DNA from 3 places in the Methylobacterium sp. Leaf361 genome. Region 3 is predicted to be linked to each of the others. Evidence: riboswitches for the same ligand, from Rfam matches in the RefSeq annotation. Region 3 holds a riboswitch; each other region holds the start of a gene.
The links. A riboswitch is a leader RNA that binds a small molecule or an ion and turns the genes downstream of it on or off. The one in region 3 is predicted to bind cobalamin.
Positions count from the first base shown of each region.

Region 1 (12,221 bases), on a different contig from region 3:
AGGGCATGCGCGCCATCTGCGCCCGGGCCGCCTCCACGAGCTCCGCGTTGGAGTAGCCCAGCGCCGTGCACCACAGGCCGGACATGCCCTCGATGTAGGAGCGCCCCTCGGTGTCGTAGACATGCACGCCCTCGCCCCGTTCCAGCACCAGCGGGCCGGTCTGTCGGTGCGTCGACAGGTTGGTGTAGGGATGGAGGAGGGTTTCGACGTCGCGGGTCGCGAGGTTCGAGAGCATGGTTCGCAAGGTCCTCGTGCGCGGGTGACCGCCGCCACACTACCGACCCGATGCCCCGTCAGGTAGCCCGGAGGATCCGCGTCCGGCCGTTGCCGGACGCATGCCGCCAGCGCTACTCCAGCACCGCCCCTCGCCGCGCCCGACCGATGCTCAATCCGGAAGCCTACGTCGCCCAACCCGCCCCCGGCCGCGCCTGCGGCGCCTGCACGCTGTGCTGCAAGGTCTACGACGTGCCCGCGGTCGAGAGCGTCGCGGGCCAGTGGTGCCGCCATACGAAGGCCGGCCAGGGCTGCGCCATCCACGCCACCCGCCCGGACCATTGCCGGGCCTTCCACTGCCTCTGGATGACGGAGGGATGGCTCGGCCCGGAATGGAAGCCGGACCGCGCCAAGATGGTGCTGAGCCTCGATCCGCTCACCCGCAACATGAACGTGCAGGTCGATCCCGGACAGGCGAACGCTTGGCGGCGCGAGCCCTATTACGGGCAGCTCAGGCGCTGGGCCGTGGCCTCGGTGCCCCTGCGCCGGCACGTGCTGGTCCACGTCAACAAGAGCACCACCGTCATCCTGCCGGACCGCGACGTCAGCCTCGGGATCGTCGGCGCCGACGAGCGCATCGTCACCACCGACCGGATGACGCCCCAGGGCCCGAGCTTCGACGTCCGGAAAGTGCCGGCCTGAACCGGGCGACCGGCCAGACCCGGGGCAGGGTCAGCGCTCGGTGCCGGAATGCCGCCGCATGACCGGGGATTCGACCACCAGGAACGTCATCTGGAACAGGATCAGCCCCGTCTGGTCCGTCACCTCGATCCGCCAATCCTCGCCGAGGGCGATGCGCTGGGCGTCCTGCCTCAGGATGTCGCCGGCGCGCCGGACGGCTTCGAGCCGGGCGGATTGCCAGTCCGGCAGCTCCGTTCCCGCGCCGTCCAAGATCGTGGATCCGTCGTGGATGTTGAAGTGATAGCGCGGCATCCACACGTCCCGGTCGGGTCCAGGCGGGGGATGCGGGTACCCCTCACTCGCGGCCGTGCCGAGTCCCGTCGCCGCGATTGACGGACCCGTTACCCCACGCGCGCGGGCTCGGCCATATACGGGGTTAGAGTCGCGGCCGGGATCTCGGGACCGCGTCGCGGCGCCGACGCCATGTCGCGACGCGCGAGCCTTGCGGATCCGGCCGGTTTGCCCGAGTGATCGGCCATGACGACCGTTCACGATTTCAGCGTCTCCGCGGCCGACGGAACGCCGTACCCGCTCGCGCAGCACCGCGGTCAGGTGCTGCTCATCGTGAACACGGCCTCCCGCTGCGGCTTCACCCCGCAATACGAGGGGCTCGAGGCGCTCTGGCGCCGGCACCGGGATGCGGGCCTGACGGTCCTGGGCTTTCCCTGCAATCAGTTCGGCGCGCAGGAGCCGGGCGACGCCGTCGAGATCGCGAGCTTCTGCGCGCTGCGCTACGACGTGAGCTTCCCGGTGCTCGCCAAGGTCGCGGTGAACGGGTCGGGCGCCGATCCGCTCTACGCCCATCTCACCCGGGCCCGGACCGGGCTGTTCGGCACGCGGGCGGTCAAGTGGAACTTCACCAAGTTCCTGGTCGGACGCGACGGCCGGGTCATCGCCCGGTTCGCGCCCGGGACGAAGCCCGCGGCCCTGGAGGCTAAGATCCAGGCGGCCCTGGCCGAGCCCGCCTGAGCCGCGCCCGCGTCAGACCGCGTCGAGATCCGCGGCCTCGGCGGAGACCGCGCGGCGCGCGTCGATCCGTTCACGCACGCGCAGCACCGTCCGCAGGGGCGCGATCGGGAACGGGCGCACTGACTCGCGCAGGATCCCCGCCAGGAACCGGATCTCGGCAATCTTGCGCAAGGTCAGATCGGGCGCTCCGGCGCCCTGTGCTCGGCGCTCGAGGTCCGAGAGGGCGTCGAACAGCGCGTAGCGCCCGTCGAGATCGCGGGAAAACTGTTTCGACGCGATCAGATTGGCCAGTTCGCCTTCAAAACTGCAACGGACAGGCTGATCGGAACGCATCGTCGACTCGAACACAATGTACTTCGAACCCTAAAACAGTGTTCGCGCTTTGTCAGCCGCCGACGCGGGGCGGGCGCCGCGAATGCGGGATTGTTGCGCAATTGCATCTGCGCGACCGCGCCGGATCGCGGCCCGGGCTCAGCCGCCGGCCGCGACGAACGCGGCGGCCGCCTCGAACTCCGTCCGGCGCGCCTCGAGGCGGGCCTCCGCCTCGGCGTCGCGCCCCCAGACGGCGGCCTGATAGGTCTCGTCCACGTGGGCCGCGGCCCAGGCCTCGGCCGGCGTCAGCCGGCCCTCGAGAACCGCCAGGGCGATCAGCAGGGAGCCGGTCAGCGTGGTCAGGGTGTGCAGGCCCGCCAGCCGGAACGGGTCGGTCACCGCGTTCACCGCAGCGGAGAGCGCCTGGATCGTGTCGGCCGGCTGCGCGACTTGCATGACGCCCTCGCTCAGGATCACCCGCGCACCGAACGCGTCCCGTGCCCAGGCGAGGATCGGATCCCAGGCCTCCGCCTGGGCCGCCACGAGGCGCTCCGGATCCCCGGCGCGGTAGGCCACGAGATCGGTGCCCGCGTAGGCGCAGAGATCCGCCGCGACCTCGGCGAGGCGGGGCGTGACGCCGTCGATCGCCGTGTTGGCCAGCCGGGTCAGGGGCATCCGCGCGGGGTCGATCGCCGTGTCCTGGGCCTGCCACTCCGCCGCGACGCGCTCGGCCAGGGTCCGGCTGGGGAGACGCAGAGGGTTGCGGGCCGGCGTGTTGGCCGGACGTCCGTCCAGGGTCAGCCGGAACCCGTCGGCATCCTCGGAGAAGCCGGCTTCCTTGTAGAAGCGGTGGGGCAGGGCCGGCTTGGCGTGGCCGCGGGCGGCCCGGACCGGGTCGGGCCTGTCACCGTCGCTCGGTTGCCCGAGCCAGTCTGTCGTCTGATCGCTCATGGAGGCGAGATAGGCGCTTCCGGCCCCGCGCGCGAGCCTCCCGCGATCAGGAGCCGGTCGCGAGCCCCTCGAGGAGCAGCGCCTCCAGCGCGGCGGCACTCGGGACCACCGTCACGGCCCCGGCTCCGTAGAGCGCGTCCGGCGGATGGTAGCCCCAGGCCACCCCGACGGCCGTTGCACCGGCCGCCACGCCCATGGCGATGTCGAAGGTGGTGTCGCCGACCATCACGGTGGCCTCGGGCTCGCAGCCCGCCTCGCGGATCGCCTGCTGCAGCATGGTCGGATCCGGCTTCGACGGCGCGTCGTCGGCGCTCTGGGTCGTGGCGAACCAGTCCGCCCAGCCGTAATGCGCGATCAGCCGGTCCACACCGCGCCGCGACTTCCCGGTGGCGAGGCCGATCAGCACGTCGGAGCGCCCGTGCAGCCGGGTCAGCAGGTCGGCCATGCCGGGGAACAGGGGCTCCTCGTGGGCGGGGTCGAGCCGCAGGCGGTTGTAGGCCTGCTTGTAGCTCTCCGAGAGTTCCGCGACCGGGCCGTCCTCGCCGACGAGGCGCCGGAAGGCCTGCGGCAGCGACAGGCCGACCACCGACAGGGCCTCCCGCCGCCCGGGCGCCGGCAGGCCGTTCTCCGCGAACGCCACCTCCTGGGCCGCCACGATCAGGTGCTGGCTGTCGACGAGGGTGCCGTCGACGTCGAAGACGACGAGCCTCATCGCGACCGACGCGCCGGAAGTCGCGCCGCGAGCCGCCCCGCCGGCGCGGGTAAAAGGAGGCGGGTCCCCGTCACGGCTTCCGGCCCGGCTGGGCCGGCGCGGCCGCGGCGGGCTGGCCGCCGGGGATCCGGGTCCGCTCGTAGCCGAGCCGGCACCGGATCAGGAAGCGCCGGCGCTTGCCGCCGCGCAACCCGCGCTGATGCGAGGCGCGGTTGCAGGCCGCGTAGGAGCGCCGCCGGCGCTCCGCGCGGGCACTGTTGGCGGTGCGCGGGGCGGCCTGCGCGGGCGCCGCGCCCGGGGCGGGCGCCGGGGCCGGATGCGGGGTCGCCGTCTCGGGGGGGTGGGTGCCGTTCGCCGTCGGCGCCGCCCTGGTCGTCTCGCCCGGCGCGGCATGCGCGATCGGCCCGGTGAGGCACAGGGCGGCGAGGCAGGCCAGCATCGCGAGCTTCATGTGTCAGGGTCTCGAACCGCCGGGAACAGGCCCCGCGGCGGATCGGCGGGGCGCGGGGCAGCATATGAGGCGGCGCGGCCGGTTGCCAAGGCATGCGCCGCGCGGGACGCCCGGACCGCACCCGACTTTCACCGGAGATGCCGCGGCGCTGACGGGCGCTCGCGTGACGGTTATCTGGGGGACGGGAAGGGTGATCCGGCGATGAACCTCGTGCTGCTGCCCGGCTTCATGACCGATGCCGACCTCTGGTCGGACGTGGTCGCGCGCCTCGCCGAGGTGGGTCCGATCACGCACGGCGACCTCGCGCGGGACGCCGCCATCGCCGACATGGCGCGCCGCGTCGTCGCGGAGGCGCCGCCGCGCTTCGGGCTCGTGGGCTTCTCCATGGGCGGCTACGTCGCCCGCGCGGTCGCCCGGCTCGTGCCGGACCGGGTGGAGGCGTTGGTCCTCGTCGCCACCTCGTCGCGGGCCGACACGCCGGCCCAGGCGCGCCGGAAGGCGGCCGCCGTCGCCCATATCCGCCAGCAGGGCTACCGGGGCCTCAGCCGGTCGGCGATCCTCCAGTCGGTGCACCCGGACCGCGCCGGCGACGGCGCCCTCCTGAGCCGGATCCGGCAGATGGGCGACCGCCTCGGCGGAGAGGTCTTCCTGCGCCAGGCCGGGCAGGCGCGCGAATCCGATGGCGACCGCCTCGGCGCGATCGGCTGCCCGACCCTGGTCGTGGCGGCGGCCCAGGACGCCCTGCGCAGCCTCGACGAGGCGCGGGAGCTCCGCGACGGCATCCCAGGCGCGACGCTGAGGGTGATCGACGGGTCGGGCCACATGCTGCCGCTCGAGGCCCCGGACGCGCTGGCGGACGTGATCGTGCCCTGGCTGCGGGCTCAGGCCTCCGGAGCCTCGACGATCGGGTCGTAGCGGGCGGCGTCGAAGCCCAGGAGGTTCCAGCTCTGCGCCATGTGGGGCGGGAGCGGCGCGCTCACGTCGACCGGCTTGCCGGTCCGCGGGTGCGGAATGACGATCCGCCGGGCGAGCAGGTGGAGGCGGTTCTGGATGCCGCCCGGCAGCTCCCAGTTCTCGACGGAGAAGTATTTCGGGTCGCCCACGATCGGGTGGCCGATATGGGCCGCGTGGGCGCGCAGCTGGTGCGTGCGGCCGGTGACCGGCTTGAACGACAGCCAGGACAGCTTCTGGGCGGCCTGATCGACCATCGCGTAGTAGGTCAGCGCGTGGCTCGCGCCCTCGTCGCCGTGCTTGGCGACCCGCATCCGCGCGTCGGCGTCGGTGGGCTCCTCCTTGGCGAGGTAGGTCGAGACGCGCCCCTGCCGGACCCGCGGCACGCCCGCGGTGAGCGCCCAGTAGATCTTCCGGGCCGCCCGCGAGCGGAAGCTTTTCGCCAGCGTCGCGGCGGCGAGCCGGGTCTTGGCGATGATCAGGCAGCCGGCCGTGTCCTTGTCCAGCCGGTGGACGAGGCGCGGCTTCTGGCCGTCCGGACCCGTGAGGGCGGCGAGCAGGCCGTCCACGTGCCGGACCGTCCCCGAACCGCCCTGGACCGCGAGGCCGAAGGGCTTGTTGAGGATCATCATGTCGGCATCCTCGTAGAGGATCAGCGACCGGATGAAGGCGGCGTCGTCCTGCTCGCGGGCGGCGCTGCGCGGCCGCTCGGTGGGCTGGTCGAGGCGCAGCGGCGGCACGCGCACGCTCATGCCCGGCTCCAGCCGGTCGTTCGGCTTGGCGCGCTTGCCGTCGACCCGCAACTCGCCCTTGCGGACGATGGTCTGCACGCGGGTGAAGGGCAGGAGCGGGAAGCGGGCGGTGAGGAAGCGGTCGATCCGCATCCCAGCCTCGTCCGGCTCGACGGTCAGGGTCTGCACGCCGGAGGCGAGGGTCGCGGAGGCGGCGGCGCGCTGCTCGCGCCGGGTCGGACCGGGCGCGGGGGCAGAGGCGAGGGCCGGGGAGGGGGCCGCCGAGCGCTTGGCCGGCGGCCGGCCGCCGGGCTTGCCCGCCGCGGCGTCGCGCGGTGCGGCGTCGCGCGGTGCGGCGGCGTCGCGGCGCGGCTTCGGCGGCCGGGCCGGCGCCGGGGCCGCAGCGGCCTGCGCGCCCCAGGGATCGCGGGTGCCGGCATCCTCGCCGCGGTTGCGGGCCGCGCGCTCGGCGGCGTCGCGGGCGCTGGTGCGCGGGCCCGTGCGGGCGCGGCCGTCGGCCTGGGCCTTGCCGCCCCTGAACTTGCTGGCGCTGGACTTGCCGGCCTGAGGCTTGCGCCCCGTCGGCCCGCCGCTTCTGGGAGGTCGTATCGTCATGCTTCCGCCGGCACCCGTCTCCGCGTCGGACGGAGCGTCCGGGCGCATGGGCCGCGGCGTCGCGGACGTCCGGACCGATGGGATTGCCCGGCTGTAGCATCGCCCGCGCCGAGCGGCAAAGGCGGTGGGCCGGCCCGGTCCGTCAGGGCTCCGCGCGCCACGCGTCGCGGAGGCGGGCCTTCAGGCCGGCGGGGAAGAGGTCGGGACCGCCCGGCACGTCGAGCCCGTCCAGATCGCACCACCGCGCCACGCAGGCGGTGCCGGAATCCTCGTGGAAGACGAAGCGCTCCTGCCCGTCGAACCGCCGCGGCGGCAGGGCGACGGGGAACAGGAACAGCACCTCGTGCCCGACCTGCCCCTCGTGCGTGAAGATGTTCTCCATGACGCGGGGGCCGCCGAGCACCGAGACGGTGACGCCGAGCTCCTCCTGGAATTCCCGGATCACGGCGTCCTCGACCCGCTCGCCGAACGTGACGCTGCCGCCGAGCGGCCGGACGCCTTTCAGCCGCCCGTCATCCGCGCGGACCTCGGCCACGAGCAGGCTGTTGCCGCGCCGGGGCAGACCCAGTGCCTTCACGCGAATCTCCGCAGGGGGCCGCCAGACCGTCATCCCGCACGGGCTAGCCCGTCGTCGGCGAGGCCGCAACGGACCGGCGCACAGCGCGCCGATCCACGGCAACAACCGGACACACGGTTGACGCCCGCCCCCGCTACGGCCAAGCTGTGCTCGACGGTTCCCCTCGGGGATCAAAAGGGAACGCGGTGAGGGGTTCGCCCCGAAGCCGCGGCTGCCCCCGCAACTGTAAGCGGCGAGCCCTTCACCACCACGTCACTGGGTCCACCCCGGGAAGACGGTGCGAGGGCGGCGACCCGCGAGCCAGGAGACCTGCCGTCAGCCGTGGTCACACGCGAAACGCGCCGGGCGGGGTGTCCTGGCGGGTGTCGAGGCGACGCCAGTCCCGAGGGGAGGCGGCCGCCGAGGCCTCGTTCGCGGTGACGTGCCACAACAAGCGCGCCCGCGACGCCGTTCCCCATGCCCGTCTCCGCCGTCTCGAACCCCTCGAGCCCTGTCGCAGCACGCCGTCGCGCGCCCGCACGGGCAGAGGCTACCGGACAGCGAGCGCATTGTAATGTTATTACAATGCTTGTAGGACGCGGGGGCCGGCGCGCGCCGTGCACGGACCGCTTTCCCCATGTCTCTATCGACCCATCGCTCCCGCCCCGGCGGGCGGGCCCCGCTCTGCGGCGTTCTCCTCGCGCTCCTCGCCAGTCCGACCGCCGCCCAGGAGGCGGTCACGCTGGATGAGCTGTCCGTCGCCGGCGCGGGCGGCGACCCGAGCCGCCTGCCGCCGAATGGCCTCAACCTGCGCACCCCCGACCGGACCGCGAGCCGCCTCGGCCTGACGCCGCTGGAGACGCCGGCCAGCCTCGACATCGTGTCGGGCGAGACCGCGCGGCTGCGCGGCCAGGACACGATCGCCGAGGCCGTGACTCAGGACGCGACCGGCATCACCACCATCGCGGCGCCCGGCAACGGCAACGGCGCGTTCACGTCCCGCGGCTTCGCCGGCCCGAACTCGATCCAGCAGCTCTACGACGGCACGCGCTTCTACGTCGGCGCCAACACCGTGACCTTCCCGTTCGACACGTGGAACGTCGAGCGGATCGAGGTGCTGCGCGGGCCGTCCTCGGTGCTCTACGGCGACGGCGCCATCGGCGGCGTCATCAACGTGGTGCCCAAGAAGCCGGTCTTCGTGCCGATCAACGCCGCCCGCGCGGTGATCGGCACCGACGGGGTCGCGCGGCTCGCCCTCGATTCCGGCGGCCCGCTGGGCCAGGCTGAGTACGGCGACACCTTCGCGTACCGCCTCAACGTCAGCGGCAACCGCGCCGACGGCTGGATGCGGCCGGAGGGCGATTTCCGTAACCTCGCGGTCTCCGCCGCCCTGCTGTTCCGGCCGAGCGCCGACCTCGCCTTCACCCTGAGCCACGATCTCGGCTACCAGGAGCCCGCCCGCTACTGGGGCACCCCGCTGGTCGAGGGACGGATCCCGGATCTCATCCGGTTCAACAACTACAACGTCCGCGACGCGAAGATCACCTGGGCCGACAACTGGACCCAGCTCAAGACCGAGTGGTCCCCCTCGGCCGACATCACGATCCGCAACACCGCCTACCGGCTGACCAGCCGGCGCCACTGGCTCGACGTCGAGCAGTACAGCTACAACCGCGGCACCGGGCTCGTGGACCGGGGCGACTACCTGGAGATCTACCACAACCAGGAGCAGGTCGGAGACCGCCTCGACGCGACGTTCCGGGGCAGCCTGGTCGGGCTGCCGAACCAGTTCGTGGCCGGCTTCGACGTGAATCACATCGACTTCCGCCACACCAACAACTTCTACTTCGACCAGACCACGAGCGTGCCGCTCACCGGCTACGATCCGGGCCTCTTCCCGCAGAACGGCCGGGCGCGTCCGGCCTACGCGACGCAGACGAGCCAGGCCTCGGTCTTCGCCGAGGACCGGCTGATCCTGTCGGACAAGCTGTCGTTCCTCACGGGCGTGCGCCTCGACGTGCCGACGCTGAACCGCGAGGACTTGCAGACGGGATCGCGGTTCGAGAAGACCTACCGGGCGCTCGGCTACCGGTTCGGCCTCGTCTACAACCCGACGCCGGACAGCGCGCTCTACGCCCAGTACAGCTTCGCCACCGACCCGGTGAACAGCCTGATCACGCTGTCGCAGTCGCTGGCGGGCTTCAAGCTCGCGACCGGCGATCAGGTCGAGATCGGCGCCAAGGGGCTGGCCTTCGACGGCGCCCTCGAATGGACCGTCGCGGGCTACCGGATCGTCAAGGACAACCTGATCTCGGCGATCCCCGGCCAGCCGACGCTGTCCACGCAGGTGGGGAGCCAGTCCTCGCAGGGCTTCGAGCTGGCGCTCGGCTGGCGCTTCGCGCCGGGCTGGCGGCTCGACGGCAACCTCGCGCTCCTCCACGCGCAGTACGACCGGTTCGACCAGACGGTGAACGGCGCCACCGTCTCGTATGCCGGCAACCAGCCGATCGACGTGCCCGAGCGCGTGGCCAACCTCTGGCTGACCTGGGACGTCACCCGCGACTGGACCGCGCGGGTCGGGCTGCAGAACGTCGGGCAGGTCTACAGCGACTTCGGCAACACGGCGCGGCGCCCCGCCTACAACCTCGTCAACGCGGTCCTGGACCATCAGGTGACGGCGGACTCGCGCCTGTCCGTGCGGGTCTACAACCTGTTCGACAAGGTCTACGCGATCTCGGGCAACGCCGTGAACGGGGTCGGGACCAACTGGCTGCTCGGGCGCCCGCGCTCGGTCGAGGTCGCCTACACGGTGACGTGGTGAGCCGACCGCGCCGGCTCGGCAAGGCGGGACGGCGCTGGCTGCTCCTGTTCCACCGCTGGGCCGGGATCGCCGCGGGGCTGTTCTTCGCGCTGTGGATCGGCTCCGGGCTGGTGATGCTCTACGTGCCGTTCCCGGCGCTCACCGAGGCCGAGCGGCTGTCGCGGCTCGCCCCGATCGCCTGGGATCAGGTCGCGGTCGCGCCGGACGCGGCGCTGCGGGCCGGCGGGCTCGCCGGCGTGCCGGCCGCCTTCGGCCTGGAGATGCGGGGCGACGAGCCGGTCTACCGGATCGCCGGCCACGACGGCACCCGGGTGACGGTCTCGGCACGGACCGGCGCGCGGCTCGGTCCGCTGACACCCGCAGACGCGCTGCGTGTCGCGGCCGGTGGTGCTCCGGCTGCGCAGGCCGAGCAGGTCGCGCGCGACCAGTGGACCGTCACGGCCCGCTACGACCCGCTCCGGCCCTTCCTGAAGGTGGCCCTCGGCGACGCCGCGGGGACCGAGCTCTACGTGTCTGCGGTGACCGGCGAGATCGCCCTCGACACGACACGCTTCGAGCGGGGCTGGAACTGGGTGGGTTCGGTGGCGCACTGGATCTACCTCACGCCGCTGCGGGCCCGGCCGGAGCTGTGGCGGACGATCCTGTTGTGGCTCTCCGGTTTCGCCGCCCTCGGCGCGCTGAGTGGAGGCGCGATCGGGATCTGGCGCCTGCGCCTTCGGCGGCGCTACGCGGCCGGGGCGGTCACGCCCTATCGCGGGCTGGCGCGCTGGCACCACCTGCTCGGCCTCGCGGGGGGCCTCGGCTTGAGCACGTTCATCGTCAGCGGCTGGATCTCCATGAACCCGAACCGCTGGTTCAGCGCGACCAGCCCGCCGGTAGCGTTGCGCGCCGCCTATGCCGGAACCCCGCCGGCGCTCGGCCTCGATCCGCACCGGCTCCGCGATGGCGCCATGCCGGATACGCGCACCCTGCGCTTCGCCGCCATCGGTGGACGCTGGTGGATCGTCGCCGAGACGGCGGACGGCCTCCGGACGGTCGCAGCGGACGGCGCGACCGCCCTCGACGCGCGCAGCATCGCGACGGCCGCGGCAGACGGTTTCGCGGACGGTCCCCTCCGGTCGATCCGCCCGTTATACGCCTACGACGCCTACTGGTATCCCCACGGGGCCGACCCACGGCCGCTTCCGGTGCTGCGCCTGCGCTTCGGCGACGCGGCCGCCACGTGGCTCCACGTCGATCCCCGGGACGGCACGATCCTCCAGCGCCTGGACCGCTCGGGCCGGATCAACCGCTGGCTGTTCGACGCCGCGCACCGGCTCGACCTGCCGGGGCTCACCGGCAACCGCCCCCTGCACGATACGGCCCAGTGGGTCCTGAATCTCCTGGCGGCGGGCATCGCGGTCACCGGGATCGTGGCGGGCTGGCGCAGGCTGCGTCGGACGCTGTCCGCCTGAGGTCGGTTTCAGCGTGTGCTGTCGAGCGGTCGAGATCGGCCCGGCGGTGGCTTCCGATCCGGTCGTGCTGCGCGTCAGGACGACAGCCCGGAGGCGGACGCAAATACCTCCACGTCCGGCCTGTGCGCCTGTCGGTATTCACGGGGGCTCACGTCGTAGCGATCCTTGAAGCGGCGCGCGAAATGCGCCTGGCTGCTGAAGCCACAGCCATAAGCCAACAGGCCGATCGACAGGGTGGCGCAGGCCGGGTCGGTCAGGCGCTTGGCTGCCACCTCCAGTCGGCGTCCCCAGATGTAGTCGGAGATGTGCCGGCCGCGCTCATGAAACAGCTCCTGCAGCCGCCGCAACGACACGCCCATCGCGGCGGCGAGCCGGGGCGGGTCCAGGTTCGGATCGCTCAGGTTCGCCTCGACATAGGCCTTGGCGCGCTGGACCGTGACGTTGCCGTGGATGGAACGCGGCGCCTCCTGCGCCATCCGTTCGGCGAGGCTCGCCACGATCAGGTCGACGCCGATCGATGCCATGCGCTCGGCCGCGTCAGGAGTGAGGCGATCGCTGACCCGGACGAGTTCCTGAAGGTACGAGCCCGTCAGGGTCGTCGAGGCGAGGTCCGCTGCGGCCGTGAGCGCGGTGTAGAGTCGGGACGGGCCCAGAACGGTCTCGAAACGCTGGCGCGGCAGATCGATAACCAAGGAGTCGCCGGTCTCCGCCTCCATCACGGGTGAACTCGAGTCGAGCAAGATG
Region 1 covers NZ_LMPY01000012.1:222,189-234,409, forward strand. Annotated here, with positions in the region: gene ASG32_RS10630 (aminotransferase) at 1-235, opposite strand, end outside; gene ASG32_RS10635 (hypothetical protein) at 382-915, shown strand; gene ASG32_RS10640 (hypothetical protein) at 946-1,206, opposite strand; gene ASG32_RS10645 (glutathione peroxidase) at 1,432-1,923, shown strand; gene ASG32_RS10650 (hypothetical protein) at 1,936-2,256, opposite strand; gene ASG32_RS10655 (ATP12 family protein) at 2,395-3,186, opposite strand; gene ASG32_RS10660 (HAD-IA family hydrolase) at 3,233-3,898, opposite strand; gene ASG32_RS10665 (hypothetical protein) at 3,969-4,349, opposite strand; gene ASG32_RS10670 (alpha/beta fold hydrolase) at 4,551-5,264, shown strand; gene ASG32_RS10675 (RluA family pseudouridine synthase) at 5,231-6,646, opposite strand; gene ASG32_RS10680 (NUDIX domain-containing protein) at 6,789-7,256, opposite strand; cobalamin riboswitch at 7,361-7,555, shown strand; gene ASG32_RS10685 (TonB-dependent siderophore receptor) at 7,840-10,023, shown strand; gene ASG32_RS10690 (peptidase) at 10,017-11,477, shown strand; gene ASG32_RS10695 (helix-turn-helix domain-containing protein) at 11,552-12,221, opposite strand, start outside.
Region 1: linked by a shared signal. The riboswitch ahead of ASG32_RS10685 (TonB-dependent siderophore receptor) and the one ahead of ASG32_RS02710 (TonB-dependent receptor) in region 3 are both predicted to bind cobalamin.

Region 2 (12,221 bases), on a different contig from region 3:
GCGTCTCCGCGTCGAGCGGCCCGGCGAGGGCGAGGTGGCGCCGGCCGCCATAGACCACTTTAGCGGCGTCGAGCGCGGCGGCGGCGGACGGCGTCAGCCCGGCCCGACCGTCCTCGCCGATCCCGACGATCGACAGCCACGGGGCGCTCGACAGCGAGTCAGCGCTCATGGACAAGGCGCCCATGAACACGCCGCCCCCGATCACCGGCACGATGCGGATCCTGATCCTCGGCGGGACCGGCGAGGCGAGCGCCCTGGTGCGGTCGCTCGCGGGTCAGGCGGATCGCGCCGTGACGCTCTCGCTGGCGGGACGGACGGCGGCGCCGAAGCCCGAGCCTGTGCCGACCCGGATCGGCGGCTTCGGCGGCGCCGAGGGCCTCGCCCGCTACCTGGAGGCCGAGGCGATCACCCGGCTGATCGACGCGACCCACCCGTTCGCCGCGCGGATGTCGGCCAACGCCGCGCGCGCGGCGGCCCTGACGGGCGTGCCGCTCCTCGCGATCCGCAGGCCGGCCTGGAGCCGGGAGCCCGGCGACGACTGGGTCGAGGTCGACCGGATGGAGGAGGCGGTCGCCGCCCTCGGCCCCGAGCCCCGGCGCGTGTTCCTGACGATCGGCCGGCAGGAGGCCGGGGCCTTCGCGGCGGCGCCGCAGCACAGCTACCTGGCGCGGACGGTCGAGCCGCTGGGCGGGATCCTTCCGGTGCCGCATCTGACCGCCCTGGAGGCGCGCGGACCGTTCGACGCCGCGTCCGAGACGGCCCTGATGCGGGCCAGCCGGATCGAGATCGTGGTCAGCAAGAACGCGGGCGGCGCGGCGACCTACGGCAAGATCGCGGCGGCGCGCGGCCTCGGCATCCCGGTCGTGATGGTGCGGCGGCCGGGCAAGCCCGACGTGCCGAGCGTCGCGGACGCCGCGGGCGCGCGCCGCTGGCTGGACGCGGGCGATCACGCCGAACCCTCGACCTTGCGGGCGGTGTAGACGAAGGGCGCCCGGCCCGCGCGCGGGATCAGCCGCGTCGTCGAGGCGCCCAGGATCACCATTGTGGCCATGTCGGCCGGCACCGCGGGCGCCTCGGCGAGGGTCGCGACGCGGATCGCCTCGTCCGGCCGGCTGACGGCGCGGGCGAACATCACCGGCGTCTCGGGCGCGCGGATCCCGGCCGCGATCTCCAGCGCCGCCCCGAGCTGCCAGGGCCGGGCGGTAGAGATCGGGTTGTAGAGCGCCACCACGAAATCCGCGCGCAGCACCGCCTCCAGCCGCGCGGTCACGACCGGCCAGGGTTTCAGGTTGTCCGAGAGCGAGAGCGCGCAGAAGTCGCCGCCGAGCGGTGCCCCGAGCCGGGCCGCGGCGGCGAGCATCGCGGTGATGCCCGGCTCCACCGTGATGGCGAGGTCGCGCCAGCCGGGCTCGCCGTACTCGACCGCCTCGAACACCGCCGCGGCCATGGCGAAGACGCCGGGATCGCCGCCGGAGACGACCGCGACCCTGCGGCCGGAGGCGGCGAGCTGCAGCGCGTGGCGCGCCCGGTCGACCTCCACCCGGTTGTCGCTGGCGTGCCGGACGAGGCCGGGACGCTCGGGCACGCGGGCCACGTAGGGGAAGTAGCCGACGACGTCCTCCGCCGCGTCCAGCGCCCGGCGGGCCGACTCGGTCAGCAGGGCCGCGTCGCCCGGCCCGAGGCCGACGACGGTGAGGCTTCCGCTCACGGTCGGCGGCCCTCTCCGGGCAGGAGCACCATCGAGAAGTAGGGCGCGTCGTCGTCGGCCTTGTCGGCCAGCATCACGACCCGCTCGCCCGCCATCGTGCCGCGCTCCACGTAGACGGCGCGCGCCAGCAGCCCGGCGGCCGAGAGAGCGGCCCGCACCTTCGGCAGGTGGCGCCCGAGCTTCATCACCACGGCCGCGTCCGTGCCGCGCAGGCGCTCGGTCAACGCGTCGAGCGACAGGGTCGCCGGCAGGACGGTGAGGACGTCGTCGCCCCAGGTGATCGGCGTGCCGGCCCGGGTCCAGCAGCCCGACATGCCGGTGACGCCCGGAACCACCTCCACGGGGAAGCGGTCCTTCAGGCGCCGCCACAGGTGCATGAACGACCCGTAGAAGAACGGGTCGCCCTCCGACAGGATCGCGACGTCCCGCCCGGCGCCCAGGTGGTCGGCGAGCTGCCCGGCCGCGTCGTCGTAGAAGCCGGCGAGCGCCGCCACGTAGTCCGGGTGCTCGGGGTGGATCTCGGTCGTGTAGGGATAGGCGAGGGCCATCTCGCGGGCCGGGTCGCGCAGGATCGCGTCCGCGATGGTGCGGGCGTTGCCGCGCCGGCCGCGCTTGCAGAAATGCACCAGCACCGGCGCGCGCATCAGGATGCGCTGCGCCTTCACGGTCAGCAGCTCCGGATCGCCCGGGCCCATACCGACGCCGTAGAGCGTGCCCGTCACCGCGGCCGCGGGGATCTCCTCGGTCGGGCCGTCGAGGCGCTCGAAACCGTCCATCACTCGACCTCGCTGGCGAGCGCGTTGACCGCCGCGGCCGTCATGGCGCTGCCGCCGCGCCGCCCGTGCACGACCACGAACGGCACGCGGCCGTCCCGCGCCAGGGCCTCCTTGGACTCCGCCGCGCCGACGAAGCCGACCGGGATGCCGATCACCGCGGCGGGCGGCGCCACGCCGGCATCGAGCAGTTCCAGGAGCCGGAACAGCGCGGTCGGGGCGTTGCCCACCGCCACGACGCTGCCCGGGAGGTGCTCCCGCCACAGCTCCATGGCGGCCGCGGACCGGGTCGTGCCGAGGCTCTGGGCGAGATCCGGCACGCGCGGGTCGCCCAGGGTGCAGATCACCCTGTTGTCGGCCGGCAGGCGGGCCCGGGTGACGCCGTCGGCGACCATGCGGACGTCGCACAGGATCGGTGCGCCGGCCTTCAAGGCCGCGACGCCGGCCTCGGCGAAACCGGGCGCCATCTCCACGTCGGCCGGCAGGTCGGTCATGCCGCAGGCATGGATCATGCGGACGACGACGCGCTCGGCGGCGCCCGACCAGCGCCCGAGATCGGACTCGGCGCGGATCATCGCGAAGGAGCGCGCGTAGATCGCGCCGCCGTCGCGGATGTAGTCGTAGCGGGACGGGGACTCGTGGGCCGCGGCCGGCTCCGATCCTGTCTGGCGCAGGGCGTTCTGGCTCGCGCTCATGCCGGTCTCCTGGTCCTCCCGCATTCCGAAGGGGTGATCTCCGGCGCGAAGGCGGCGGAGAGCCCGTCGATCTCGGCCCTTCCTAGCCGCTCCAGCACGGCCTCGATAGGGAGATCCATCGCCGGCTCATCGCCGGGCGCACCCCCGATCACCACGCCGTAGAGGCCGTCCCGGCCCACGAGGGTCAGGTCGGCCGGGCCGGGCCGCGCGCAGCCCTTGGCGCAGCCCGAGACGTGCGCGGCATGCCCCGCGACCGCCAGGGGGCCGAACGCCTCCGCGAGGCGCGCCGCGTCCGCGAGCGTGGGGGTCGATCCGGAGGCGCAGCCCGGCGCCCCCGTGCAGGCCGCGATCGCGCGCCGCGGATCGTCGGGGACGACGATGAACTCCGCCGCGAGCGCCGCCGCGGCCGCCGCCGCGTCGGAGGCGGTGGCCGGCACCAGCATCACGAATCCGCGCGTGGGCGAGAGGCGGATCTCGTTCGCGCCGAGTGCCGCCGTTGCGGCGATGATCCGGTCGAGGGCGTCGGCGGTACAGCGTCCGAAGGGCGCGTCGACGGCGACGCTTCTAAGGTGGCGTCCGCCCGCCGGACGTGCCGGCTCCCATTCCCGTGCGAAGCTCCGGTGCGCTTGTGCCGGTCCTGCGGGGGACTCTCCTGACGGAAGCGCCTCGGTCAGCGCGGTCAGTTCGCTGTTCGATAGGTCGCGCATCCGGCGCCGGCCAGTCCGCGCGAAGGCTCCGAGCAGGGCCGCCACGTGGCCCGGCGCCGCGTCCTCCGCGCAGGTCAGGAGCGTCCGCTGGGTCTCACCGTGCGCGACCGTGATCGCGACGCGGCCCGGCCCCTCGGCGACGACGCAGAGATCCGCCTCCGGCAGCACCCGGCCGGGGCGGCCCTCGACAGCGACCAGGGTCTTGGCCGGCAACCCCGGGATCGCGAGCCCCGCGGTCTCGATCGCCCGGGCGAGGGCCGGCACGTCGATCGTCTCGTCCGGGTCGTGGCCGGCCAGGGGGCTCGTGAGCGTCAGGCGCTGGGGGCCGCCGTCGGCGCGCACGTCGCCGAGCCCCCGGGCCGCGAGCCAGGTGGCCAGCGGCGCACGAGTCGCCTCGGAGACGCCGCGGATCTGGAGATTCGCCCGTGCGGTCAGGTCCAGGTGCCCGTTCCCGAAGCGGCGCGCGCCCTCCGCCACGGCGCGGGCCTGATCGAGGGTCAGGAGCCCGAGCGGCGGGTGGACGCGCGCGAGCAGGCCGTCGCCCGTCGGCATGGGACGCGTCAGACCGGGGCACCAGCCCCGGCGGGCCGGCGCCTCGGGCAGGGCGCGCCGATGCAAGGCCGCGCTCACTCGGCGGCCTCGCGCATCAGGGCGTCGGCCGGGAGGGCGTTGCGTCGGCTGTGCCAGAGGCCGCGGTCCTGGGCCTCGTCGAACCGCTCCAGGATCGCGCGGGCTGCAGCGGGGTTGGCGGCGCGCAGGCGCTCGAACACCTCGGCGTCGGCGATCCAGGCCGCGTAGAGCGCCTCGAAGCCCGCATCCGTCACCGCGTCGCTCGCGGCGGCCAGGACGAAGACCGCGTCGAGCCCCTGGGCGAGTTCCTGCGCGCCCCGGTAGCCGTGGCGCAGCTGGGCCGCGATCCAGCGGGGATCGGCGAGGCGCCCGCGGATCAGGCGGGCGGAATCCTCCCGGGCCGTCCGCGCCTTCGGCCGTTCCGGGACCGACACGTCGAGGCTGTAGAGGGTGGGGCTCGCCCCCTCCAGGGCCGCCGCCGCCGCGAAACCGCCCATTGCGTCGACGGCGGCGTCGCCGTCGAACAGGTCGCGCTCGGCCACGTCGAAGGCGTGGAGATAGGCGTCGGCCGCCGCGACCCTGGCGGCGAAATCGGCGTCCGGCCCCTCGCGGTCGCCGTAGGCGTGGCCGCTCGCGGCCAGGTAGGCGCGGCCGAGATCGGCGCGGTCCTCCCAGGCGCCGTCCAGGGCCGTGGCGGCGGTGCCGGCGCCGTAGCGGCCGGGCGCGGCCCCGTAGACGCGCACCGACGCGTCGCCCCGCCGCCGCGCCGCCGCGAGGGGATTCTCCTCGTCGGCCTCGTCCCGGTCCGCCACGGCGCGGGCGGCGCGGTCGAGCAGCGCGAGCGTGTCCGGGAAGGTGTCGCGGAACGCGCCGGAGACCCGCACGGTGACGTCGATCCGCGGCCGGTCCAGCATGGCGAGGGGCAGGATCTCGAAGCCGGTGACGCGGGTGCTGGCGTGGTCCCAGACCGGCCGCACGCCCATCAGGGCGAGGGCGTGGGCCACGTCCTCGCCGCCGGTGCGCAGGGTCGGCGAGGCCCAGAGATCCATGACGATCCGGGCCGGATAGGCGCCCTCGTCCTGGAGGTAGCGGGTCACCACGGCGGAGGCGGCTTTCTCGCCGAGGAGCGCGGCGGCGCGGCTCGGGATGGCCCGCGGGTCGAGGGTCGCGAGGTTGCGCCCGGTCGGGAGCACGTCGGCCCGCCCGCGGGACGGCGAGCCGGAGGGGCCGGGCCGGACGAACCGCCCGTCGAGGGCGGCGAGCAGACCGGCGCGCTCGGAGTCCGCGCTCGCCGCGACGGCCTCCGCGGCTTCGTCCGGAGCGCGGGCGAAGACGTGCAGGCCGTCGCGGAAGACGGTCTCGCCGAGATCGCAGAGATGCGCGTCGAGCCGCGTCAGCGCCTCGTCCATCGGCGTGTCCGCGCCGATCCCGGCCCCGTCCAGCAGTCCGGCCGATCCGGCCTCCTCCAGGATGGCGCGGGCGATGAGATCGGCCCGGCGGGGATCGAGCACGCTGGCGGCGGAATACTCCTCCACCAGCTCGCGGAGGCGGGCCGCCTCGGGCGTCAGCGCGTGGACGGCGGTGTCGGGCGTGAGGTGCCCGAGCGCCACGCCGCCGAGGCGGCGCTTGAGCGGCGCGGCCTCACCCGGGTCGTCGACGATGAACGGGTAGATCACCGGCAGCCCGCCGACGCAGAGCGCCGGGAAGCAGTCGGGTGACAGGGCCACGGCCTTGCCCGGCAGCCACTCCGCGGTGCCGTGCGTGCCGAGCTGCACCAGGGCGTCGAATTGCTGCCGCAGGCCGAGATGGAAGGCCAGGTAGGCGTGGGTCGGGGCGCGGTCGAGGTCGTGGTAGCCTTTCTTGCGATCGGGATCGCGGCCGCGGTCGGGCTGGAGGAAGACCGCGAGGCCGCCGTCCCGGACCATCCGGAACCGGAAGGCGCCGTCGACGCAGGCCGGGTCCGCCTCGGCTTCACCCCAGCTGTCGGTCACGGCGGCGCGGACGTCCTCGGAGAGCGTGCGCCACCACGCCGCGTAGTCCGCGAGCGGCACCCGGAAGGCGGCCGGGCCCTCCGTGAGCGCCGCCATCAGCGCTCCGGGCTCCGGAAGCGCGCCCGCCGCGTAGCCCGCGGCCGCGAGGTCGGCGGCGATCGCGCGGGCGCTCGCGGGCGTGTCGAGGCCGACCGCGAAGCCGGCCCGGCCGCCGCGGGCAGGGTAGTCGGACAGGACCAGGGCGACGCGCCGCGCCGCCCGGGGCAGGGCGGACAGCCGCAGCCATCCCGCGGCCCGGTCGGCCAGCGCGGCGATGCCGGCCTCGTAGGGCACGGCGCGCCGCTCGGCGAAGCCGGCGATCTCGGCACTCTCCTCCTTGAACGAGATCGGGAAGCCCGAGAGCCGGCCGTCGAATTCCGGCAGCGCGACCTGCATGGCGAGATCGGCCGCGCCGAGACCGCGGGCGGAGGCCTCCCAGGCCGCGCGGGGCGAGCCGACCGTGAAGGCCTGGAGAACCGGGCAGTCGCCGCCGTCGAGCACGAAACCGGTCTCGTCCTCGCGGGCCGAGAAGGCGGTCGCGGCGATCACGAGGTCGGGCCTGCGCGCGCGCACGGCCGCGGCGACCGCGGCGGCGGCCTGTGGCTCCTTCAGGCTGGATACGGCCATCGGCAGCACGCCGATCCCGCGCGCCCGCAGGGCGGCGGCGAGGGCGACGAACGGGCCGGTGTCGCCTCCGAGCACGGCGGAGCGGTAGATCAGCAGGAGCGCGACGGGCTCCGCCGCGCTGCGCGCTCCGGCGAGCGGGACCGCGGTTGCGGCCGCGGCGAGGGCTGCCTCGAGGGGAAGAACTCCGCAGCCGGGGCACCAGGGAAACCCGCGCGGGAGCGGCTGCGGCGGCTCGACCGGGCCGTCGGCGCCCAGGCGGATCGCGAGGCGCCGCAGCATCCGCCGCAGGTTGTCGGGGCCGCCGGCCCGGAAATAGGCGTCGAGCTGCCCGGCGAGGTCGGGATCGGTGGAGAAGGCGGCGAGGCGCGGGTCCGGCCGGTCGTCGCCCGGCAGGACCGCGAGGACGACGCCGTGCGCCCGCGCGGCCTCGGCGCAGCGCTCGATCCCGTAGCGCCAGTAATCGAGGCCGCCCAGGCAGCGGATCACCACGACCTTGGCGCGCGCCACGACGCGCTCGACGTAGAGGTCGACCGAGAGCGGGTGCCGCAGCCTGGCGAGCTTCGCGAGCCGCAGGCTCGGCAGGCCGGGCTCCGCGGCGTGGGCCTGCCCGACCGACGCGAGGTCGCTGTCGGTGAAGGACAGCACCACGAGGTCGCCGGGCTCCTGCCCGAGATCCACGGCCGCCTCGCCCTCGTCGAGGGAGACGGCATCGATGCGCACGAGATGCACCGCGGCGGCCCCTAGAGCGAGTCCGGGCGGGCGTGCGCGACCGGCCTCATCCCGCGAGGGCCGCCGCGACGGCGTTCTTGTCGAAGCCCTTGAGGCCGATCACCACCAGCGTCCCGTCGCGGGCTTCCCCGGCCCGCCAGGGGCGGTCGAAATGATGGGTCACGCGCCGGCCGACACCCTGCACCACGAGGCGCATCGGCTTGCCCTCGACCTCGGCGAAGCCCTTGATGCGCAGGACGCCGGCGGCCTCGGCCGCCGCCTCAACCCGGGCCGCGAGATCCCCCGCGGTCACCGCCGGGCGCACCGGCAGCGCCACGGTCTCGAAATCGTCGTGGTCATGGTCCTCGCCCTCGCCGTGATGCGAGGGTCGGGCGTCGAGATCGTCCTCGGCGGCCGCGCCGAGGCCGAGCAGCACCCGCGGGTCGATGGCGCCGTTCTCGGTCTCGACCACCTTCACGGCGCGGGGCAGGTGCCCCTCGACCTCGGCGCGGACCCGCGCCCGCGTCGCGGCGTCGATCAGGTCGGCCTTGTTGACGACCACGAGGTCGGCGCAGAGGAGCTGGTCCTCGAACACCTCCTCCAGGGGGTTGTCGTGGTCGACCGACTGGTCGGCGGCGCGCTGGGCCGCGAGGGCCTCCGGGTCCTCCGCGAAGGCGCCCGAGGCCACCGCCGGGCCGTCGACCACCGCGACCACGCCGTCGACGGTCACCCGCGAGCGGATCGCCGGCCACTGGAACGCCTGGACCAGCGGCTTCGGCAGGGCGAGGCCCGAGGTCTCGATCAGGATGTGCTCCGGCGGTTCGGCGCGGCCGAGCAGGGTCTCCAGCGCCGGCACGAAATCGTCCGCGACCGTGCAGCAGATGCAGCCGTTCGGCAGCTCGACGATGGCGTCCTCGGTGCAGCCCTCGACGCCGCAGGCGGCCAGGAAGGACTTGTCGAAGCCGATGTCGCCGAACTCGTTCACCAGGATGGCGAGGCGGCGCCCCTTGGCGTTCTCGACCACGTGGCGGACGAGGGTCGTCTTGCCGGCCCCGAGGAAGCCGGTGACGATGGTGCAGGGGATCTTGTTCACGAGGGTCATTCCGCGGGCTCCAGGGTGCCGGCGGGGACCGGGCGGGGTTCTGGGAAAGGGGGGATGCGGGCGATCACGCCCTTGCGGAACGCCTCCGGACGCTCGCGCCAGGGCACGATGCCGTCCGGGGTCGCCGCGTAGGCCGCGAGACCGCCGAGGATGATCTCGGCCGAGGCGGCCGGATCCATGTCGCCGTAGACGTAGGTCCAGCGGTCGGCCGCGGCGACCGCCACGGTGCAGGGCCGCTTGCAGACCGACAGGCACTCCACCGCCTCGACCCGCAGGTCCGGCGTAGCGCCGCTCCGCCCCCGGAGCGCCTCCAGCAGGCGGGCCCCGGCGCGGGGCCCGTCCGGATCGTCGTCCGGGCGGCGGCAGGTGGTGCAGACGTAGAGAACGGTCTCAGGCACGGGCCGCTCCCCGATCCGCGCCGCGGGCGAAGGCCTGCCACGCCCAGCCGAGCCCCAGCCCGATCAGGATCCAGAACACGAAGCTGATGGCGAGCGACCGCGCGGCGAATTGCGCGGCGAGCGCCGCCGGAAGTTCGGATGCGGCCTCGGGCGCCTGCGGGGCGCCGACGACGTGCGGGGCGATGATCAGGACGAGCCCCCCGAGGATCGTGATCAGCGCGCGGCGGATCGTGATCAGGTAGAGCCCCATGCCGGTCGCCGCGGCGGTCATCACCCACCACGCCTGCCGCGTCGCGAGCGGGGCCGCCGCGCTGCCGGGCAATTCCGGCGGCAGGCCGAGGCCCGGCGCGAGGGCGACGCTGGCGAAGCCCGCCACCGCGAAGGCGAGGCCGACCTGCGGCGTGGGCTCGCGGCCGCAGGCGAGCATCACCGCGCCGAGCAGCAGCGCGTAGCCAACGCCGCCCACGAGGGTCGCGAGCCCGGTGAAGGCCATCCGCGGCAGGCCGGGCGCGGGCTGCCATTCCGGCGCGGCGTCGGGCGCGGCGTGGTCGTGCCCGGCATGGGCCAGCACGATCGGGAACGCCTTGATCGGGAGCGCCTTGGCAGCCCGGTTCGGCGCCTCCTGCTGCTCGTAGCGCTCGACCGCGACGATCAGCGGCGAGGTCAGCGTGAGTTCGAGCCCCGTCACGATGGCAGCCGCGAAGAAGCCGGCGGCGAGGGCCGCCGACAGGAGCCGGATGATCATCCCTGGTCCCGGGACGTCAGTGGCAGGGGAAGTTCTGAGTGTGCCGGAAATCGTGCGCCGCGTTGTGGAGCGCGATCGCCGGCGAGAAGCCCGCCATGAACAGCAGGCCGAGGCCCAACACGGCCGCGAGCGCGACGGCGATCGGGCGCTCCGACGCGCGGGTGCCGGCGGCGACGGGGGCGAGGGTTTGCGTCGTCATCAGAAGCGTCTCCAGCCGCCCCACCGGCGGCATTGCGGGATCCTGTCACGACGGCAGGTCTCCTGGCTCGCGGCTCGGCGCGCCCACCGCCTTCCCGGATCGCTCCGGTGGCGCTTGGCGGGCGCTCGCCGCTCACAGTTGCGGGGGCAGCCGCGGAATCGGGGCTTCAAACCCCTCACCGCATTCCCTTTTCACCCCGTCTCCGGGGCACCGTCGCCCGGCCGTTGTAGACGCATGACCGCCGGGACACAACGGAGCGGCGCCGGATCGCGGCCGTTTCCCGTGCCCGCCCCGCGATCGGGGCGGGCTTGACGGCCGCGCCCCGGAGCGGGCACCGCCGCACCCGATACCCGCCCGGCCCCGGCGCGGGCGCTGAACTCCCGGAGACCCGATGGCCCCGACAGACGATCCGATCCCGGTTCTCGTCGATCTCGCGGCCGGCCGTGAGCCGCGGATCGTCTCCGATGCGGGCACGGGAACGACGTGGCTCGAGGTCGACCTCGGCGGCCGCTTCCCGATCCATTCCGTCGCCCTGCGGCCGGGGGAGGGGGCGGTTCCCGCGGAGCCCGGCGACGTCGCGGTGGCGGTCTCGCAGGACGGCGTGACGTGGGCCGAGCCGGACCTCGCCGGCTGGACCGCGACCCCGGACACCCTCGTCGCCGCAATCGTCCCCGACGAGCGGGCCTGGGCGCGCGCGGTCCGGATCGCCGCGCCCGAACCGGCCCGGATCGCCGGCATCGGCATCCGCGCCGACGAGGCCGCGGTCGACCTGATCGCGCTGCGGGCGATGCTCGGCCTCGACGTGACGCTCCTGAACGAGAAGCCCGGCGCCAACGTCTACGTCACCTACGCGCTCCAGTCGGCGCCCGACCGCGCCAGCCACGCCCTGGTCGGCCTGTCGCTGTTCGAGAACGGCGCCTTCGGCAACTGCCTCGTCCAGTACATCATCGCGGTGTCCATCGCGAAGGCGCTCAACCTGAAGTACATCAAGGTACCCAAGGTCGACCGCAGCAAGGTGATCTTCCTGACCGAGCGGCTGACCTGCGACGGGATCACCTTCATCCCGCCGGACGAGCCGCTGCCGGCGGACGGCTACTTCCTGTCGGGCCTGTATTTCGACCCGACGCAGTTCGAGCGCGTGACCGCGCTGCGGGGGCCGACGGATTCGCGCGCGATCGTGCAGAGCGTGATCCGGCCGCTGTTCAACGGCCTGCCGAAGAGCTTCCCGGTGAAGCCCCACGACCAACTCCTGATCCACATCCGGTCGGGCGACATCTTCAGCACCTGGGTCGATCCGCACTACCCGCAGCCGCCCTTCGCGTTCTACCGGATGGTCATCGACCGGCTCCTGGCCGAGGGTCGGATCCGCTCGGTCAAGCTCGTCTTCGAGAACAGACTGAATCCGGTCATCGCCGAGGTGGAGGCGTACGCCGAGCGGCGCGGATTGCCCGTGGAGATCCAGAGCGAGTCGCTGATCTCCGACGTCGCGGCGCTCGTGAACGGCCGCTACCTCGTCTTCGGGCTGGGGACCTTCGGGCCGGGGATCTGCCACCTCTCGGACCACGTCGAGCAGGTCTTCTACTTCGCGTCGAACTGGCCGCAGGGCTTCCAGTCGATCCCCACCATCGGGAAGGTGGTCGAGGTCCGCGATCTCGAGGGCCGCTACATGAAGGTCGGCGAGTGGCAGAACACCGACGCGCAGCGCCGGACGATGGTGGATTACCCGGCCGAGGCCCTCGCCTTCGACGACGCGTGACCGGCGCGGCGGGCCGGAGGCGCTACGGCGCCGTCCGGAGATGCTCGGCGGGGGCTCCGGCCGGACGGGTCGAGCCGGCGTCGCGCACCTTCAGGGCGTCCGTGTACATCCGCTCCACGTCCGCCCGGAAGGCGGCGCGCGAATCCGGACGCGTGTAGAACATGTGCCCGCCCGGATAGACCGCGAGGCTCAGGCGGCCGGCG
Region 2 covers NZ_LMPY01000023.1:68,997-81,217, forward strand. Annotated here, with positions in the region: gene ASG32_RS16240 (bifunctional cobalt-precorrin-7 (C(5))-methyltransferase/cobalt-precorrin-6B (C(15))-methyltransferase) at 1-169, opposite strand, end outside; gene ASG32_RS16245 (cobalt-precorrin-6A reductase) at 168-980, shown strand; gene cobJ (precorrin-3B C(17)-methyltransferase) at 947-1,708, opposite strand; gene ASG32_RS16255 (precorrin-2 C(20)-methyltransferase) at 1,705-2,484, opposite strand; gene ASG32_RS16260 (precorrin-8X methylmutase) at 2,484-3,176, opposite strand; gene cobG (precorrin-3B synthase) at 3,173-4,513, opposite strand; gene cobN (cobaltochelatase subunit CobN) at 4,510-7,839, opposite strand; gene cobW (cobalamin biosynthesis protein CobW) at 7,886-8,920, opposite strand; gene ASG32_RS16280 (DUF1636 domain-containing protein) at 8,917-9,318, opposite strand; gene ASG32_RS16285 (CbtA family protein) at 9,311-10,063, opposite strand; gene ASG32_RS16290 (CbtB domain-containing protein) at 10,080-10,262, opposite strand; cobalamin riboswitch at 10,297-10,492, opposite strand; gene ASG32_RS16295 (discoidin domain-containing protein) at 10,654-12,018, shown strand; gene ASG32_RS16300 (peptidase S10) at 12,041-12,221, opposite strand, start outside.
Region 2: linked by a shared signal. The riboswitch ahead of ASG32_RS16290 (CbtB domain-containing protein) and the one ahead of ASG32_RS02710 (TonB-dependent receptor) in region 3 are both predicted to bind cobalamin.

Region 3 (5,170 bases):
CTATTGAACGCAGCTTAGACACCGGCGCGTAGAACGAGGGAGGAGCTCGTTGCCGCATCGGGCCAGAGCCGACGGTTGGCCCAATATGCTGACAGAAGCTGCCTCCGGTCCTGCAGCCTCGCGTCGTTGGTCCAGATCTGGCCGCAGAGAATTGTCTTCGGAGGCGTGGACGAGCAGAACATCGACTGGCTCATAGTCGAGCATACTGTTGAGGGCGTTCCTGTGGCAGACCTTGCCTACCCGGCTGATGGGCGACAGCACGTCCTCCGAATACGAAGATGATGGGCCCCGTTCGAGCCCTTGCCTCAGACGGCCTCCTAGACGGATAACAGGCGCTCCGCATAATACCGGCCCACTGCCTCGATCATCGGAGCGAACTGCCAAACGATTGAGGGAACGAGGGCTTCGACATAAAGACTCTCTTCGTTCACCTGAATGACGCCGCTTCCTCTCTGGCCGTAGCCGCCGACTGTGAATCCGCACCTATTGCCGAACCATTCATCGAATTCAACGATGATATTTTTTCGCGCCAAATCCCGAAAAGCCCAATTCGCGCGCCGATCGAGGCGTCGGCGTGCCTCGGGCAGCCCAATGTTATGATGTAGCGTCAACGCTAGGCGCTTCGGTATCATCGGAGAACGATAGATATTCATCGGGATTGATCGCACTGGTGAAAAGCTCTTTGGGCGCAGCACGTGCTAGTTCGCTAATTGTACATTCGGATCAGCGTTCATCTGCCTCGGGATCGTTCGTCAGTGCGGTTACGAGTGCGAACACCATCGCGAGAGCAGGGGTCGGGAAGGCCTCGGAGATATGCCTCCGATACGCATTCGCCCCCCAGGAACGCCACACGGCACAATGAAAGCCCTCCTCGGAACGACTTCCCGTATGCACCTGCCATGACCATCCAGGTAGGATGCGTTCCAGCAATTCTTGCGCGGCATCGAGGCTGGCGGTGAAGGCGGGACAACTATCCTTGCCATGGCGGAGAACCGTACCGCTTGGACCGTGCCCCCAAAGCATCTTGACGTCATCGCGATATGGCCGCCACTCGATCCGGTGGATGACCGTGTCGATCTGGCTATCCAAATCGCGATCTGGTCCCTCGATCTCGCGCAAGCGCACGATCAGTCCGCGCAGCACTGTAGGGCGAGGCGCGCCCATGCTGCGCCGCGTTTCCGTCAGCTGAACCCGCATCAGGCATCTCTGACAGTCAGCGGGCGCGAGCGGCGGCGCAGCGACCGGCACTCCACTGCAGGTCGAGCCGCGATGAAGCGCATCGCCAGGGCAGCCGAGCATTGGAGCCGACACATAAGATTGGCAGTGATCCGGGCAATAAGCGTGCGATTGTCATTTGAAGGATAGGGAAGGCTGATTGGCCAGTATCGGATGCTGCACGACACCACATAGCGCTCATGAGGCGGCCCAATAATCAGGAAGGGATATTTGTATCGGCGCCATATCGGCTTATCTGTTTTGCGATCAATTACAGAGCCGCACGGCAGATGTCGTCGAAGCTGCGTACTATCAAATTGCTTGTGCTTCTCCGCGCATATTTTCTCGGTGTCGCCCGGAGAATTGCGAACGCTGCGCGCCACAGAACTTGGTTGGCCGAACCCGACGTTGGGGTCGCATCTCTCCGACGTCGCAAGCGAGCCGGCAGCGGGAAACAGCACGCACGGGTGGATATTCGGCACCGACCGGACCCCAATCGACAAGGGGCAGAGGTCAGGCGGACGCGTTGCATCTAGGCGCGGGCAAGCCAAGCCGGCATAGCCGCTGCAAGCGACCCACCGGGACACCCCGCCCGAGAGACGTTCATCGATCGAGGTAGGTCTCCTGGCTCACGGATCAACGTCTCTGGCTGGCCTTCCCGGTGCGAACGCCAGTGACCATTGTCGACAAAGACTCACCGCTTACAGTTGCGGGGGCAGCTCCGGCATCACCCTTTCAGGCTCACCGAATTCCCTCTTAGCCTCAAGCCGGCAAGCCGGTTCGAGGAACCACGATAGCCAAGCATGGCGCGAAGCTATGCGGTTTGTCAAAGCCGCTTGTTAACATGCTCGGCTACGGCCGACCGAGCCAGCGACGAGAGCCCCTTTCGAGGTTCAGGCAGATCGATAGGTTGAGACCGATCGTTCGGACGGTCCCAGACGATCCGAGACAGGCAGTCGTCCGCCGTCGAGGGTGGCGACATGCCGGCGTCTCCATCCCGACACACCACCCGGATGAAAATGCGAGTTCAAACGTAACAACAGGATCAAGCCTTGACGGCGAGCGTTACCCGAATGCTAAGCTTTGCCGGACGTTTCCCTTCGGGGATCAAAAGGGAACATGGTTAGGGGCAACCCGAAGCCACGGCTGCCCCCGCAACTGTAAGCGGCGAGCCCAGCACCACCGCGTCACTGGATGCATATCATCCGGGAAGACGGTGCGAGGGCGGTGACCTGCGAGCCAGGAGACCTGCCGTCAGCCGTGGTCACACGCGAAACGCGTCGGGCGGGGTGTCCTGATGGGTGTCGAAGCGCTGGGCTCTAGCCGGGCGCGACGACTTCATTCGCGGTGACGTGCCACTGCCGCCGTCGAGGCTTTCGTGTCCCGTCGTTCAATGCGCGCCCTGCTCGCGCTATCCGGCTGCAGCCTCGCTGCGCTGTCGACCGCGTCCCATGCGCAGGATCGTACTGCCCAGGCCGCTTCCACCTCCGAGACGACGTTGGAGGAGATCTCGGTCACCTCGGAAACAGCAGCTGCAAAGCCGCAGGCTGCACCTGCCGCAAGCGCCGGATACGTCGGCGGTATCACCGGTATCGGCGGCTCGTTGCTCAGTGTGGACTCGGCAAGCGCCGGGATCCTGACCGGGGCGCAGGTCAACAACCGGCCCGTCACCCGCCCCGGCGAGGTGTTGGAAGCAGTGCCGGGCTTGATTGTCACGCAGCACTCTGGTGAGGGCAAAGCCAACCAGTTCTTCCTGCGCGGCTTCAATCTCGACCACGGCACCGACATTGCCCTGTTCCTCGACGGCATGCCGCTCAACATGCGCACCCACGCCCACGGTCAGGGCTACGCCGACATCAATTTCCTCATTCCCGAGCTCGTCGGCGCGGTGGAGTTCCACAAGGGACCGTACTTCGTCCGCGACGGCGATTTCGCCTCCGCGGGTTCAGTGCGTATCGACTATCTCGACAGCGTGCAGAAGAACCTCGCGCTCACCTCAATCGGCTCGTTCGGCTACAAGCGCGCCCTTTCCATCGCCTCCACCCCGTTCGCTGAAGGCAACCTACTCGTCGCCGCCGACGCGCAGATCTACGACGGGCCCTGGACCGTGCCGGATGCCCTGCGCAAGATCAGCACGGTCGCCCGCTATAGCCAGGGCACGGCGCTCGACGGCTTCTCTGTTACCGGCATGGCCTACGCAGCTCGGTGGACGGCCACCAACCAGATCCCGGAGCGCGCCGTCGTCTCAGGCTTGATCAGCCGGTACGGCACGATCAACCCGACCGATGGTGGCGACACCTCGCGGTTCTCGCTATCGGGACGGTTCAGCGCAACAGACGACACCGGCGTTACGCGGGCCTCGGCCTACGTGATCCGCTCCCAGCTCAACCTATTCAACGACTTCACCTATTTCCTGAACGACCCCGTCAACGGGGACCAGTTCCACCAGCTCGACCAGCGGATCATCGGCGGCGGCGAGGCGCTGCACATCTTCCAAGGCGACCTGTTCGGCCTGCCGATGGAGAACGAGATCGGCGTACAGACCCGCACCGACTCGATCCGGGTCGGCCTGTTCAACACGACGAACCGGCAGTACCGCTCCGGCGTGCTCGACGACCGGGTACTGGAGACGAGCGGGGCCTTCTACTTGGACAACCGGGTGCGCTGGACCGACTGGCTGCGAACCAGCCTCGGATTCCGCGCCGATGGCTACTACGCGAGCGTCGTCTCGGACACGCCTGCGAACTCCGGGAAGGCACGGGACGCCATCGTCAACCCAAAGCTCGGCCTCGTGCTCGGCCCGTGGTTCGACACCGAGCTCTACGTGAATTACGGCGGCGGCTTCCACTCGAACGACGTGCGCGGCGTGACCGCCACCGTCGATCCGACAAGTTCGCTGTTCAACACCACTCGCTCGCCCTTCCTCGTCCCCTCCACGGGCTACGAGATCGGCCTGCGCAACCGCTCCATCGCCGGGTTGGAGACGAGCCTCGCCCTGTTCCGGCTCGACTTCGCCTCGGAGAACCTGTTCCAGGGCGACACCGGCACCACGGAGCCGAGCCGCCCGACCCGGCGCTTCGGCGTGGAATGGACCAACCGCTACGCAGTCACCCCCTGGCTATCGTTGGAGGGCGACCTGACGATCACCAACGCCCGTTTCTCGGACTACGACCCCGTGGGCAACCGGGTCCCGGAGGCCCCCACCACCATCGCGTCGGCGGGCGTCACGTTCGGCGAGCCGCTCGGCTGGTTCGGGTCGCTCCGCTTCCGCTACTTCGGACCGCGCCCGCTGATCGAGGACAATTCCATCCGCTCGCGTCCGACCGCGCTCCTCAACGGGCGGGTCGGCTTTGCCTTCGTGAACGGCGTGAGCGTCTCGCTGGACGTGCTGAATCTGACGAACAGCAAGTCCGACCAGATCACCTACGCCTACGTCTCGCGCCTTCCGGGCGAGCCCGCCGAGGGGCTGATCGACCGCGTGTTCCACCCAGTGGAGCCCACGGCGGTACGCCTCACCATCGCCGGGCGGTTCTGATGCCGAAGGTCCGAGGCGCCGGCCCCTTCACGAACGTCCAGATCTTGAGTGAGCGCATCAGCCGAGTTCATGACGCGTACGCCAGTGCAACTCGCGTTCGACTTGCTCTCGAATGTCAGGGCGTAGCGCACCACAGGCCTTTTTTCGCTGCAGGCTTTCCTTGATGTGCCCGGCAAAAGGGCGCTCGTTCGACCATCGCTGACGGACCGTTTCCAAGGCAGAATTCGTTGGCATCATCTTGTGCAAGTGAGAGGAGCCTCGGTGGCGACCTTTTGAAGGCCCCCTCCATTGTCGGCAAGTCGCGCCTGTGGCTCAGGGATGGTGATGCAGTCATCTGAAGTGAAGTGATGGTCAGCACCATTCGCAATCGACAGGCGAGGCCTCGCTCGATTAGAAGCAGGGTGGCGCTGCTTTACCTCG
Region 3 covers NZ_LMPY01000002.1:8,855-14,024, reverse strand. Annotated here, with positions in the region: gene ASG32_RS32080 (hypothetical protein) at 318-653, opposite strand; gene ASG32_RS33660 (hypothetical protein) at 724-1,197, opposite strand; cobalamin riboswitch at 1,812-2,023, opposite strand; cobalamin riboswitch at 2,290-2,486, shown strand; gene ASG32_RS02710 (TonB-dependent receptor) at 2,609-4,750, shown strand.